Regions from separate parts of the Alteromonas sp. 5NW40-0090 genome, predicted to be linked through region 3. Evidence: predicted binding sites of a transcription regulator. Region 3 holds the regulator's gene; each other region holds the start of a gene.

Region 1 (3,283 bases), on a different contig from region 3:
CAACTTCACTTTTTGTACGTCACCAAGTTCATAACCACTTTCATCACCCAACACAATAACTGAGAGGCTTGAAGCCAAGCCAAAACTTGCAGCAATGGCGAAAGAACGGCGAGCAAAAGCAATATGCTTATGTTTAAGTAGGTAATAGCTTGAAATGGCCAACACAAACATAGCACCGGTCACGTAACCTGCAGATACCGTATGAACAAACTTGACCTGTGCAACCGGATTAAAAATGACTTCAGCGAAACTAGTCATTTCCATACGCATGGCTTCAAAGTTAAATTCAGCGCCTACCGGGTACTGCATCCAGCCATTAGCGATTAGGATCCAAAGCGCTGAGAAGTTTGAACCAATGGCCACCAGCCAAGTTGCCATAAGGTGTTTAACCTTCGACATTTTGTCCCAGCCAAAGAAAAACAAACCTACAAACGTAGATTCTAAGAAGAACGCCATCAATCCCTCAATGGCCAGCGGTGCTCCAAAGATATCACCTACATAGTGAGAATAATAAGACCAGTTCATGCCGAACTGAAACTCCATGGTTAAGCCCGTAGCTACCCCGATGGCAAAATTAATCCCAAACAGCTTTCCCCAAAACTGGGTCATTTGCTTGTATATCTCTTTACCTGTCATTACGTAAACGGATTCCATAATGGCAAGTAGAAAACTAAGCCCTAGTGTTAAGGGTACAAAAATAAAGTGGAACATCGCAGTTAATGCAAATTGCCACCGCGATAGTTCTATTAACGTATCGCTCATGGGTTATCTCCCTTGTCTCTTTTGCGCGATAAGCGCTTGACCTTAAATAAATTTATTGGTTATTCAGTGGTAGTCACATGAACATTCATCACAGCTAGAGCATGGTTTGTGCCATACATCACTATGCTCGTTAATCTGAACTAACAATCGATGAATGACAGTCTATTCGTACTGTGCAGGACAATTATTCCATGGCGAAAAGTTGCGCACTTTGATCCATCGCAAGGATCTAATATGTTCACTGCGCCAATTTTGTCACTTTTAATGACAAAATTGACACAAGCACAAAGAAGAGGGGCGCCGTAGCGTTGTTTAATAGGTTGAGAGGAGAGCTTTTGCTTCAGCTGATACAAAATTAACTTAAATTACTGCAGAGAATAGGTCAGTGTGAACGCGCCGCGCAATTCACCAAGTTCAAACCCTGAGGCCTCATCTTTGGGGTAATATTTTAAAATTTCGTCCTTTACTGAAAGTGCAACTTGGCCACCGTGGCACGTCATGCAAACTTGACCTTGTTGAATAGCCATCATGTACCGGAATTCGCCAATGTCACTGTCATATTTATAGGTATCCATAGGCGTAGGTGGCTGTTTACCCTCTAGCTTAGCCTTTGCCAATAGAGAGGCGAAAAGCGCTAGCTGCTCGCGCTCCCACTCGTCTGGCGCGTTATTCGGGTTTCTCACTTTTAGCGCAGTGCGCCCGACTTCCCATCCATTTTGGGTAAAACTTTCGGCGATAGGCTCGGCGGCCAACTGACACTCTTGTACACCCGCTTCCAAACCGCCAGACTGAATTGCCTGTTTTAGTCTAGATTTAAGCGCTCCACCAAGGGCTTTTGCGTGAACTCTCGCCTGCTTCACTTTTGTTTGTACTTCGCTGTCAACTAGCTCATTGTTTTGTGCATTCGCGAGAGGGCACCCAGCGCTTACTGCTAACCCCAACGCAATTAAAAAGATGCGTTTTCTCATTGTGTAACTCTCCTATTGACGGACGTATTGGCAATCAGGCATTGTCATTCAACTAAAACAATCAACAAGCTCTATGCCAATATATTAAGTTGGCGAGATAAAAGTAGCATTAACCAATACGCTGACAATGAACATATCAATTGTACAAGCAATGATAGATGCAATAGACAAGCCCGCTATTTTCATCAATCAAAACTACATTATTGAGGCGGTCAATGCGCCTTATAGAGATACTTACCCTGTCGACATCAAGCTCGGTTATAGCACTTGCTATCAAGTATCTCATCGCAACAGCAAGCCCTGTGATCAATGCGGCGAGCAGTGCCCTATGCAAGAAAGCAAAAAATCTGGACGAGCAGCAAGCGTGGTAAGAGTATTATGACTCTTGACGAGGTAGAAGATACGTATCTTGCTCAGGTAGCGAGCTCCTTTAAAGGCGATATAAATAGCCTTGCAGACGCATTAGGCGTAAGTACCCGCACGCTTTACCGAAAGCTTAAAAAGGCCGGTATTAAAGAACTTAATTAAAATATGGAAATATCCATCCAACGCACGCTATGATAAAAAAGCGCAACGTAAAAAGATAAACAATGTCGATTAAACGCCTGACAGCCTTAACACTCTGCCTTTGTATGCTTTTGCAAAATGCATTAGCACTAGGGCTTGCTTCGCATACTATGCAGCACGCCCGCGGGTTCGTGGGCGACGATATTGAACTTATCTGTACTGGCAAAACCATGCGCTATATATCGGTAAGTGCAACAGCGCTTGAAGGTGAATTTGTATTTATAAGCCCAGAGCTACTTAAAGCACCTGTTGAGCACGTAGATTGTACCAACGGTACGCTGGCAGACCTTCCGCACATTGACAATGTGCCGGTAGATTCAACGGCGGTGCTATCCCTTGTGCGCTATCGCGCCTTAGTATCTCGTCTTGCGGCAGCGCCCTATACATCGTTTGCCTTTGCCGCCCCGCTAGGCCGCGCTCCACCAATTGCATAACAAAACCTAAAAACACGCTCAACGCGCATGGTTTAACCGTGCATATAGTTCGTTTATTTAATGGAATTGTTATGAAGTATTCTTTACTGGCGTTCGCTGTTACAGCTGCCTGTACATCTGCACACGTTTTGGCAAACACATCTGAGTTTATTGACAGCGCTTCAACAGAAGTGATTACTGTGATGGGCTCTTCGCTTAATGATAATACAGTAGAAATAGAGCGAGAAGCGGTGACAGCCGCTACCAACTTAGACGCTGACTTTGGCGATCAGTTAGCGCAATTGCCGGGCGTATCCATTTCCCGAAACGGCCCGGTTACAGGCCTTATTCAATACCGAGGACTGTTTGGCGATAGAGTGAGCGTATCCATCGACGGTGTCGACATCGCTGGCGCGGGGCCTAATTCCATGGACTCGCCATTATCCCACGTCCTGCCAGAGCCAGGGCTTACTGCCACTTTGTATCGCGGTATTGTACCGGTGAGTGCTGGAGTACAAACGCTAGGCGGCAAGCTGCGTATTAACGCAGATGCAGCATCCCTTTTTGCTTTGG
Region 2 (3,283 bases), on a different contig from region 3:
AGGCATTTCTTCAACGCGCAGTGCAACGTTGTGAACTAGTTCGTCTTTAAGACGCTCAAGGATATTACGTGAGGTTACGTATTTACCTTCTTTACCTGCAAACGGCGAGGTGTTTACCTGGAACGTCATGGTTACTGTAGGCTCGTCAACCGTAAGTGGAGGAAGTGCTTCTACAGTGTTGACGTCACAAATGGTGTCAGAGATCTTAAGTTCACCAAGACCTGTGATTGCAATGATGTCGCCCGCGTGAGCAGATTCAACTTCATGACGAGCAAGACCAAGGTAACCATATACAAGGCCAACTTTACCATTGCGCTTTTTGCCATCAGCAGTAACAACCGTTACTTGTTGGTTAGGCTTAACAGAACCACGCTTAACACGACCTACGCCGATTACACCCACGTATGAGTTGTAGTCAAGCTGAGAGATCTGCATTTGGAATGCGCCGTCGATATCTGCATCTGGAGGAGAAACCTGATCAACGATAGTTTGGAACAATGCCGTCATATCGTTTTCTTTAGTATCTGCATCTAGTGATGCCCAACCGTTAAGTGCAGACGCATAAACAACTTGGAAATCTAGCTGTTCGTCAGTTGCACCTAGGTTGTCGAATAGGTCGAAAACTTGATCCATAACCCAATCAGGACGCGCACCAGGCTTGTCGATTTTGTTGATAACAACAATTGGCTTAAGACCTTGAGCAAATGCCTTTTGCGTAACGAAACGAGTTTGTGGCATCGGGCCTTCCTGCGCGTCTACAAGTAGAAGTACAGAGTCAGCCATCGACATTACACGCTCTACTTCACCACCGAAGTCAGCGTGTCCCGGAGTGTCTACGATGTTGATACGGTAGTCGTTCCAGTTAATCGCTGTATTCTTAGCTAGGATGGTAATGCCACGTTCTTTCTCGATGTCGTTCGAGTCCATTACGCGCTCTTCTTGCTCGCCTCGAGATTCAAGGGTGCCAGACTGCTGTAACAGTTTGTCTACCAGGGTGGTTTTACCGTGGTCAACGTGGGCGATGATTGCGATGTTACGCAATTTATTAATATCAGTGGTATTCATGCTTATATAGAGCCTGTGTAAATCAACGTCTACTTCAATTCAGTGGAAAGGAGTATGCGTTAGATTTGTTGCAAAAAAATGCAGATAGAAAAATTTGCGCGGATTGTACAGAAAAACCACGACGTTTGCGCATCTTTTTTTTGATGGATTGGTGTTTTGTTGCTTTTTAAACACTTGTTCAACAAATAACCAGCTATATTGCACCGAATTGATCATAATTGGTGGTCATCCGTTACAAAGTAAACTAGGCTCATTGACGTACAAATGAGCATTAAACACCATAGTGGTGCATCGCCGCACCATCATGGTGCGTTTTAATTTAAAAGGAAGTGATGAATGCCTGTCTATGCCGCAGAAATCGGCACACATATAGATGGCATGATAATCGCTTTCACTTTTGCCACTGTTGGAGTGAAGCTGATCATTCCGCATTTTTACATTAAACCTGGAGGACACGATGTCAGTAGAAAAGGCATTAGAGCTGATTAAAGAAAGTGAAGCGAAGTTTGTAGATTTACGTTTTACCGATACAAAAGGTAAAGAACAACACGTATCTATCCCTGCGGGCCTAGTTGATGAAGAGTTTTTCGAAGAAGGTAAAATGTTCGACGGTTCTTCAATCGCTGGCTGGAAAGGTATTAACGAATCAGACATGGTTCTTCTTCCAGATGCTGACAGCTGTGTTGTTGACCCTTTCGCAGAAGAGACACAAGTAAATATTCGTTGTGACATCGTTGAGCCTTCAACAATGGAAGGTTATGAGCGTGACCCACGTTCAGTTGCTCGCCGCGCAGAAGAGTTCCTAAAATCAACTGGCATCGGTGACACTGTATTCTTTGGTCCAGAGCCTGAGTTCTTCCTATTCGACGACGTTAAATTCCATACTGACATGGCGGGTTCTTTCTACAAGATTGACTCTTCTGAGGCAAAGTGGAACTCTGGCGAAGAGTTTGAAGGCGGTAACATGGCGCACCGTCCTGGCGTTAAAGGCGGTTACTTCCCAGTACCTCCAGTAGATTCTGCACACGATATCCGTGCTGCAATGTGCTTAGTTATGGAAGAAATGGGCCTTGTAATTGAAGCGCACCACCATGAAGTAGCAACTGCTGGCCAAAACGAAATTGCTTGCCAATTCAACACGCTAGTTAAGAAAGCTGACGAAATCCAAATTTACAAGTATGTAGTTCACAACGTTGCACACGCATACGGTCAAACTGCTACCTTTATGCCCAAGCCTCTAGTTGGCGACAACGGTTCTGGTATGCACTGCCACCAATCTATCTCTAAAGATGGCGTAAACATCTTCGCGGGTGACAAGTACGCGGGTCTTTCTGAAGAAGCACTATACTACATCGGCGGTATCATCAAGCACGCGCGTGCAATCAACGCCTTTGCGAACGCTTCTACTAACTCATACAAGCGTCTAGTTCCTGGATTCGAAGCACCGGTAATGCTTGCATACTCTGCACGTAACCGTTCTGCGTCTATTCGTATTCCTCACGTAACTAGCGATAAAGCGCGTCGTATCGAAGTACGTTTCCCTGACCCAACAGCTAACCCATATCTAGCGTTCACCGCTATGCTTATGGCAGGTATTGACGGTATTAAGAATAAGATCCACCCTGGCGATTCAATGGATAAAGACTTGTACGACCTACCGCCAGAAGAAGCTGCTGAAATTCCAACAGTTGCAAGCTCGCTAGAAATGGCACTTGAAGCTCTTGATAACGACCGCGACTTCTTGAAAGCAGGTGGCGTTATGACTGACGACATGATTGATGCATACATCGACCTCAAGTCTGAAGAAGTAACAAAACTAAACATGACTACTCACCCAGTTGAGTTCGACATGTACTACAGCGTGTAAATTCACACTGTATAGCAATTTATACTAAAGCCCGCTCTGCGGGCTTTTTTTATGCGCGCTTATTATCTACTATGTTTAAATAGCACTGTGAAAAAGCACTTTTTAAAAACGACACCTTCAATGAAATGGGTTAACCATTCACCTCATTCAGGTGTGGTCAAATAGATTCAGCGATAGGGTCTACGTAGTAAAAGAGTAATTTAGCCAACCCAAACAACATTGATTAGGTAACCACACGAGCAAAACATGAAGCGAAAACATTGCTTAGCCTCACTGCTGATTGGCGGTACTTTAGGATTAGGTTCTCTGCACGCGGCTGTGCTTAGTCAGGATAATGAAAGAGAAAATGTG
Region 3 (3,283 bases):
GCCAGTGTCAGCAAAGGCCAATGAGATACGCTATGAAGTGGCTAATCGTACCATCTCTCTGGCAGGCAGCGCTGAGCTACAGCAGGACACCAGTAAAGTGCAAGGCGACAAGATTACTTTTGATATGATTACCGAGCAATTACTTGCAACCGGTGGAGCGGGTAAAAATGGCGAAGGCCGGGTAACTACGGTATTTACGCCGGAAACTATTCGCAAAACATCGTCAAAGAAAGATAACAAGGACAATGAATAGCAATGGCTACTTTGAGTGCTAAAAACCTTGCTAAAGCCTACAAGTCACGACAGGTTGTTCGCGATGTGAGTCTTTCTGTCTCAACGGGTCAAATAGTCGGCCTTCTTGGGCCTAATGGCGCTGGTAAGACCACTACATTTTATATGATTGTCGGCTTGGTAAACCTAGATAAAGGTAAGATTGAGATTGACGACAACGAACTCACTCATCAACCAATGCACGAGCGCGCACGCCGCGGCATAGGCTACCTTCCACAGGAAGCATCAATTTTTAGAAAGCTTACGGTACATGAAAATATCATGGCTATTTTACAAACCCGTAAAGATTTAAATTCACAGCAGCAAGAAGAAGAAGCCGACGCCCTACTTGATGAATTTAATATCAACCATATACGTAATAGTACGGGGATGAGTTTGTCAGGTGGCGAGCGCCGTCGTGTTGAAATAGCACGCGCTTTGGCCGCAAAACCACAATTTATTTTGTTAGATGAACCATTTGCTGGTGTTGATCCAATATCAGTTAATGATATAAAGAAGATAATACAACATCTTCGGGATAGGGGCATTGGTATCCTTATCACGGACCATAACGTACGCGAAACATTGGATGTTTGCGAGAAAGCGTACATTGTGAGTCATGGCGAGCTTATTGCGCAAGGAACGGCGGAACAGGTTTTAAGTAATCAAAAAGTAAGGGATGTATACCTAGGCGAACAATTCAGGCTATAGTTTGTGTAACCGAATTGTCATTTTTCAGTTTAGCTCTGGTATATTCAATTTAGAGCATTTAAATAAGACGTAGATGAAACCATCTTTACAGCTAAAATTTAGCCAACAACTTACAATGACACCTCAGCTTCAGCAGGCCATTAAACTGCTGCAGCTTTCTACGCTTGATCTCCAGCAAGAGATACAAGAAGCACTCGATTCAAACCCACTATTGGAAGTGGAAGAAGGCAATGACGAGGCACAGCTAGAGAAGAACAACATCGATAATGATGATAGTGCATCTGAAGCAACGGCTTCTGCTTCAAGTGATACATTGGAAGCGGGCGATGCGCTAGAGAAAAACGATCTTCCAGACGAGCTGCCAATCGACAGCACATGGGATGAGTATTACTCCGCGTCTTCTGCGCCTGCACCTGGCCCATCTAATGATGATGAACAAATCTTCCAAGGTGAGACCACTGAAGACATCCAAGAGCACTTGCTTTGGCAAATGCGCCTCACTCACTTTTCAGACACTGACCGCGCAATTGCTACTGCTATCATCGACTCTATCGACGAATCCGGTTATCTAACGGTTACCCTTGAGGATATTTTAGAAGCGGTAAATGACGACGATTTAGAAGAGCCGATAGAGATGGACGAAATAGAATGTGTGCTTAAGCGCATTCAGATGTTCGACCCTATTGGCTCTGGCTCACGCTCTCCACAAGAATGTCTTATGGTGCAGTTGCGTCAGTTTTCAGAAGACACGCCGTGGCTTGTAGAAGCGAAACAACTTATCGAAGAATATTCAGACTTACTCAGCAGCAAAGACTATCGCACCCTGATGCGAAAAAGTCGCTTGAAAGAAGACCAGCTGCGCGAGGCAATGCGTTTGCTTCAAACCTTGAATCCTCGCCCAGGTAGTGCTTTAGTTACTAAAGAGCCTGAGTACGTTATTCCTGATGTCTCTGTAACCAAGAAGAATGGCCGTTGGGTGGTTGAGCTGAACCCTGACAGTTTGCCTAAATTAAGCGTAAACCAGCAATACGCTGCCATGAGTCGCCGTGCCAAAAACAGTAGTGACTCGCAATTCATCCGCTCACACATGCAAGAAGCCAAGTGGTTCATAAAGAGCCTTGAGTCTCGTAACGATACCTTAATGAAGGTAGCCAACTGCATTGTGCAACAGCAAATGGGCTTTTTTGAGCACGGCCCGGAAATGATGAAACCAATGGTGCTAAATGATGTCGCAGAAATGGTAGATATGCACGAATCGACTATTTCACGTGTGACAACGCAAAAGTATATGCATACGCCGCGTGGTATTTTCGAATTGAAGTATTTCTTCTCAAGCCACGTTGCAACCGAGTCCGGTGGTGAGTGTTCATCCACAGCGATTCGTGCATTGATCAAGAAGTTAGTGGCCGCAGAAAATCCTAGTAAGCCGCTAAGTGATAGCAAGATTGCTTCATTGTTAGCCGAGCAAGGCATAAAAGTCGCTCGGCGAACAATAGCAAAATACCGGGAATCGTTATCGATCCCGCCGTCGAACCAACGCAAAAGCCTTATTTAAACGGGCTTAATAATATAAGGAAGACGAAATATGCAAATCAACCTTACTGGTCATCATGTCGAAATCACCGACTCTTTGCGTAATTATGTCGATACGAAGTTCAGCAAACTTGAACGTCACTTTGATCACATTTCTAATGTGCATGTCATCCTGAACGTTGAAAAATTAAATCAAAAAGCCGAAGCGACCGTTCATTTAAGTGGCGCTGAAGTATTCGCATCCTCAGAAAACACCGACATGTATGCGGCGATTGACAGCATGGTTGATAAACTCGACCGGCAGGTAATCAAGCATAAGGAAAAACTGAAAAAACATTAGTAGTTAATTGAGCATGGATATACAAGCCATCGTAAGTCTGGACCGCACCGAGTGTGCGGTTCAGTGTAATAGTAAAAAGCGAATTCTTGAGATCATCGCTGATATCGCTGCCAAGCAAAACGATAACATTGACCAGGCAACGGTACTTAATAGCTTAATGGCTCGAGAACGGATGGGTAGTACAGGCATTGGTAATGGTATCGCCCTGCCCCACGGACGCCTGCCGGGCCTTGAGAAAGTGATTGCCATTGTTGTAACCAGCACGCCAGCAATCGACTTTGACGCCCTTGACGAGAAACCCGTAGACATCTTTTTTGCGCTACTTGTTCCAGAGGAACAAACCGAAGGACACCTTCAAACGCTGGCCACCGTGGCGGGTAAACTAAGCGACAAAGAAACGATTAAAGCGATACGTCGTGCAACGACAAG

What was found. Region 3 encodes sigma-54, which starts transcription at its own class of promoters, with help from an activator protein. Its sites were predicted from a motif close to GTTGGCACGNNNNTNGNNT; they were not measured.
Region 1: the regulator sigma-54 is predicted to act here: its motif matches at 1,793-1,811, upstream of AC27KT_RS03455 (Tll0287-like domain-containing protein).
Region 2: the regulator sigma-54 is predicted to act here: its motif matches at 1,438-1,456, upstream of glnA (glutamate--ammonia ligase).

Annotation. Positions count from the first base shown of each region.
Region 1 covers NZ_BAAJLT010000002.1:298,296-301,578, reverse strand. Annotated here, with positions in the region: gene AC27KT_RS03460 (cytochrome ubiquinol oxidase subunit I) at 1-762, opposite strand, end outside; gene AC27KT_RS03455 (Tll0287-like domain-containing protein) at 1,128-1,730, opposite strand; gene AC27KT_RS03450 (hypothetical protein) at 1,858-2,112, shown strand; gene AC27KT_RS03445 (helix-turn-helix domain-containing protein) at 2,109-2,258, shown strand; gene AC27KT_RS03440 (hypothetical protein) at 2,321-2,731, shown strand; gene AC27KT_RS03435 (TonB-dependent receptor) at 2,803-3,283, shown strand, end outside.
Region 2 covers NZ_BAAJLT010000007.1:174,698-177,980, reverse strand. Annotated here, with positions in the region: gene typA (translational GTPase TypA) at 1-1,065, opposite strand, end outside; gene glnA (glutamate--ammonia ligase) at 1,523-2,932, shown strand; gene AC27KT_RS10550 (DUF4124 domain-containing protein) at 3,179-3,283, shown strand, end outside.
Region 3 covers NZ_BAAJLT010000008.1:239,731-243,013, reverse strand. Annotated here, with positions in the region: gene lptA (lipopolysaccharide transport periplasmic protein LptA) at 1-253, shown strand, start outside; gene lptB (LPS export ABC transporter ATP-binding protein) at 256-981, shown strand; gene AC27KT_RS12005 (RNA polymerase factor sigma-54) at 1,055-2,536, shown strand; gene hpf (ribosome hibernation promoting factor) at 2,567-2,854, shown strand; gene ptsN (PTS IIA-like nitrogen regulatory protein PtsN) at 2,868-3,283, shown strand, end outside.